2 regions of the Nakamurella sp. UYEF19 genome follow, and region 2 is predicted to be linked to the other one. Evidence: riboswitches for the same ligand, from Rfam matches in the RefSeq annotation. Region 2 holds a riboswitch; the other holds the start of a gene.
The links. A riboswitch is a leader RNA that binds a small molecule or an ion and turns the genes downstream of it on or off. The one in region 2 is predicted to bind S-adenosylmethionine.

Region 1 (2,383 bases), on a different contig from region 2:
AGATCCTCGAACTCCACTGGGGAGATCGCCGTCGCAAGGGCCTCCCGTCGCTCCACGTCCGGGTCGGCGCGGCGGGCCACCTTCACCGCCGTGCTGACGGCGCGATCCACCAGCAGCTGCTCGTCGCCCAGGACGAGCACGAGTGGTGAGGACAGCGCATCGACGGTCGGAGAGGGCACCACTGCATCCTCTCAGGCCCCACCGACAACACCTCTGAATCACGCGACGATCACTAGGGTTCCTGGTGTGCCCGCGCTGCGTGCGGCATGCGTCCGTGTACTCCGATGTCGTCCGATCTGCTGGAGGGTCTCCCCTTGCGCTCGTTCCGTCTGCTCACCGCCCTGCTGGTGTCCCTCGTCCTGGCGACCTCGTGCGCGAGTTCCACCCCGGCTCCGGCGGCCGCGGGAACGGCCACGTGCTCGTATCCCGAGAAAGGGACCGCAGCCAAGGCGGCGACACCTCCGGCGGGCGTCGAACCGAATACCGGAACCGCGACGGTCACCATCGGCCTCGGGTCGGGATCGGTGACGATCGCCATGGACAAATCGAAAACACCCTGCACCATCGGCAGTTTCGTGCACCTGGCGTCGTCGGGCTACTTCGACGGCACCACCTGCCACCGCCTGACGACCTCGGCCTCGCTCAAGGTGCTGCAGTGCGGCGACCCGTCGGGAACGGGCGGCGGCGGTCCCGGCTACAGCTTCGCCGACGAGACCAACGCCTCGATGACCTACCCGACGGGCACCGTGGCCATGGCCAACTCGGGAGCAAATACCAACGGATCCCAGTTCTTCCTCGTCTATGGCGACTCCCAGCTGAACCCGGACTACACCGTCTTCGGGACCATCACGGGTGGCCTCGACGTGCTGACCAAGATCGCCGCTGCCGGTGTCTCGGACGGCAGCGACGACGGCACTCCCGCATCCCCGGTCACCATCAGCAAGGTCACCGTTTCCTAGAGCGATTTGGAGTCGGCGCTGCGGGCCGCCCGGACCTCGCTCGGTGCGCCGCCCGCGAGTCGTGCGCTAGTCTGGCCGGACAACTGAATCTCCACTCATCCAGAGGGGCAGAGGGATACGGCCCGATGAAGCCCCGGCAACCACTGATGATGATCTCCTTCTCGTTGTAGAGGCCCAGCCTCCGACATCGAGGCCGGTCGTCAGCAGGTGCCCCGTCCGTCCCGCTCCGGCGGGAAAGATGAGACGAAAGGCCTCGTCGTGACTGCTGTCATCAGCTCTGCCTCCACCACCCCATCCTCCGTCGGATCGTCCCCGCAACCCGTCGACCTCGGTCCGGCCGTTGCGCTGTCCTGTCGCGAGTGCGGAAACCGGATCGCCCTCGGGCCCTACTACGCGTGCACCGAGTGTTTCGGCCCGCTGGAGGTCGCCTACGAGTTCAGCCTGTCCGGCGAGGCTCTTCGCGCACAGATCGAAGCCGGGCCGCAGAACATCTGGCGGTACGCGCCGCTGCTGCCCGTCCCGGCCGGCATCGCCGACACACCGAACATCAACCCCGGCGGGACGAAGTTGGTCCGCGCGGACAACCTGGCCCGCGAGCTGGGAATGAAAACCCTGTGGGTGAAGGACGATTCGGGTAATCCGACGCACTCCTTCAAGGACCGTGTCGTCGCCGTCGCGCTGGCCGCCGCCCGCGAACTCGGGTTCAAGGTGCTGGCCTGTCCGTCCACCGGGAACCTGGCCAACGCCGTCGCGGCCGCAGCTGCCCGGGCCGGTATCCGCTCCGTGGTGTTCGTCCCGTCCAACCTGGAACAGCAGAAGATCCTGACGACGGCCGCCTACGGTGGCACGCTGATCGCCGTCGAGGGCAACTACGACGACATCAACCGCCTCGCGGGCGAGATCGCCGGCGAGCAGGAGGACTGGGCGTTCGTCAACGTCAACGTCCGTCCCTACTACGCAGAGGGCTCGAAGACACTCGGCTACGAGGTCGCCGAGCAGCTCGGCTGGCGTCTGCCGCAGCAGGTCGTCATCCCGATCGCCTCGGGCGCGCAGCTGGTCAAGATCGACAAGGGGTTCCAGGAGCTGATCTCCCTCGGCCTCGTCGACGAATCCGCCTACAAGGTCTTCGGCGCGCAGGCCACCGGTTGCAACCCGGTGTCGACTGCGTTCAAGGAGGGCCGCGACTTCATCCAGCCGGTCCGTCCGGACACCATCGCGAAGTCTCTGGCCATCGGCAACCCGGCGGACGGCCCGTACGTGCTCGACGTCGTCAACCGCACCAGCGGCGGCATCGAGGACGTCAGCGACGAAGAAGTGATCGAAGGCATCAAGCTCCTGGCCCGGACAGAAGGCATCTTCGCCGAAACCGCCGGTGGTGTCACGGTTGCCGTCCTGCGCAAGCTGCTCGCCTCCGGTCAGCTCGA
Region 2 (2,383 bases):
GCCGCGGCGACCACGGCTGATGACTGGCCGGCGATGGTGAACGTGAGGACGCCGATGGTCTCCACCTGCCCACCGAAAAGGGAATGCACTGTTACACCGGGGATCTCGCGGAGACCGTCGCGGAGCACGTCGGTCAGCGACTGCTCGCTCGCGGCCAGCGATGGTCGGTCCGCCTTGGCCAGCACGTGGCACGCCGTGGCCAACGCGACCGCACCCGGAACGTTCGGCGAACCGGCCTCGTGACGGTCCGGGAGCGGCTTCCACGTAGTCTCGTCATCGGTAACGGATGCCGTCGCGCCGCCGCCGATCAGGTACGGGTCGGCCGCGGCCAGCCAATCCGCGCGACCGACCAATGCGCCGGAACCGTAAGGGGCATAGAGCTTGTGGCCGGACAGGGCGACGTAGTCGACACCGAGCTCGGCGATCGAGAACGGGCGGTGCGGCGCCAGCTGGGCCGCGTCGAGGGCGACCCTGGCTCCACGGGAGCGAGCCACCGCGGCCAGCGCCCGGACCGGCCAGATCTCGCCGGTGACGTTGGACGCGCCGGTGACGACCAGGAGAGCCGGGCCGGCGGGGCGGGTGCGCAGCGCGTCATCGACGGCACTGACGGCCTCGGCCGGCGACGACGGGGCGGCCAACCGCACCACGTTGATCCCCGGACGGTTCCAGGGCAGCAACGCGGCGTGGTGCTCGGTCTCGAACACGACGACCGTGGTCCGCGTCGGCAGGCAGTGGGCCAGCAGGTTGAAGGAGTCGGTGGTGTGCTTGGTGAACAGGACGACGTCGTCAGCGCGCCCACCGACGAAGTCGCGGATCGGTGCGCGGGAGCCCTCGTAGAGCGACGTGCAGACCTTCGAGTGCCAGCCGGCGCCGCGGTGGACGCTGGCGTACCGCTCGAGCAGCGCGTCGACGGTGTCGCGGACGATTCGCAACGCCGGAGCCGAGGCGCCGTGGTCGAGGTTGGCGTACTCCACCTGGCCGCCACCGGCCAGCGGGACCTGCGAGTGGGCGCCGACGATGTCCAGCCCGGGAGCGTGCGGGTGGACGACTCCGTGGGCGGGAGCGACGGGGGATTCGGCGCACCAGCGGGGCCGTTCGGCGGCTGACGTCGCGGAAATCCAGTCGGGACGGTCGAGAACAGCGGTCATCAAAGATCCTCAGGGTCCTTCGGACCACCGGATAGACCAGGGGCCCGCGCTTGCCGGATGCACCTCGCACCAAGCCAGGTCTTCATCCGGGGCACCCCACCGCGGTAGGAGGGTTGCCGGCCAGCAAGCCGGAGCTATCCGCTGGCACTCATGACCTTCGAGGGAGGACGCTAGCAGAGGTGACGCGAGGTGCGGAAGCCCTGTCTCTTCGCAACTTCTGCGGGCTCGATGTGACCTGGCCGACGCCGGGCCGTCTGCTCCGGTGGAGTCGGGTCCACGAGTCGACGGTGTTTGCGCAGGTCACGCTCAATCCGTGACAGGTGATGCCAGGGCTGCCTCGGCGTTTTGGAGGTCGGTCCGCTGATGTCGTATGCTTCCGTAGCTCCCAACGGACAGCCGTTGGAGCCGGGTGTTTTTTGATTCAACGGTTCCCGGCTTCATCGTCTAGGCCCCCATCGTCTAGCGGCCTAGGACTCCGCCCTTTCACGGCGGCAGCACGGGTTCGAATCCCGTTGGGGGTACGCAGTAGGCCTTGTTTCACCTCAAGGCCCCGTAGCGCAGTTGGTTAGCGCGCCGCCCTGTCACGGCGGAGGTCGCGGGTTCAAGTCCCGTCGGGGTCGCCAAACGCGGGCCGGGTCCAGTTCACTGGGTCCGGCCTGTTGTTTGAGGCCAGGTAGCTCAGTCGGTACGAGCGTCCGCCTGAAAAGTGGAAGGTCGCCGGTTCGATCCCGGCCCTGGCCACCACATCTGAACTCCCCCAGTCCGCTACGGCGAGCTGGGGGTTTTCTGCGTCAGCGCTGAGTCCTGGTCCCGCCCGCGGTCGCTGCGCTGGGCCCTCGTGAAGGCGGTGTCACGGGCCCCGGCCACGCCGACGTCGATGGCGCCCAGCAGCGATCCGTCCGGACCGGTGGCCGACACCGTCACCTCCGGCGGGCGCAGCGGCACGAGCTCGCGGAGGCGGCTGCGGATCGGGCCGAGCAGCAGGTCGCCGTTGCGGCCGATCCCGCCGGCCAGCACCACCTTCCCCGGATCGATCACGGCCACCACCGCCGCGATGACGGTCCCCAGGTGGTAGCCCTCCTCGAGGACCGCGCGGTCGGCCGCCGGTTGCCCGGCCCGTGCTGCTGCGAAGACCTGCTCAGACGACGAAACATCCGCCAGGCCCTCGTCTCTGGCCCGGTTGACGATGCTCTGCGGTGCGACCGATGTCTCCAACCGCGGATGACGGTGACCGG

Region 1: it holds a riboswitch for S-adenosylmethionine, as region 2 does, so the genes downstream of both, thrC (threonine synthase) here and ABIB25_RS16425 (aminotransferase class V-fold PLP-dependent enzyme) in region 2, are expected to answer to the same signal.

Annotation. Positions count from the first base shown of each region.
Region 1 is NZ_JBEPNO010000002.1:241,870-244,252, reverse strand. It holds gene holA (DNA polymerase III subunit delta) at 1-179, opposite strand, end outside; gene ABIB25_RS04280 (peptidylprolyl isomerase) at 285-959, shown strand; SAM riboswitch class I at 1,052-1,204, shown strand; gene thrC (threonine synthase) at 1,230-2,383, shown strand, end outside.
Region 2 is NZ_JBEPNO010000011.1:164,597-166,979, reverse strand. It holds gene ABIB25_RS16425 (aminotransferase class V-fold PLP-dependent enzyme) at 1-1,148, opposite strand, end outside; SAM riboswitch class IV at 1,190-1,304, opposite strand; tRNA gene ABIB25_RS16420 (tRNA-Glu) at 1,597-1,669, shown strand; tRNA gene ABIB25_RS16415 (tRNA-Asp) at 1,695-1,771, shown strand; tRNA gene ABIB25_RS16410 (tRNA-Phe) at 1,816-1,892, shown strand; gene ABIB25_RS16405 (ROK family transcriptional regulator) at 1,914-2,383, opposite strand, start outside.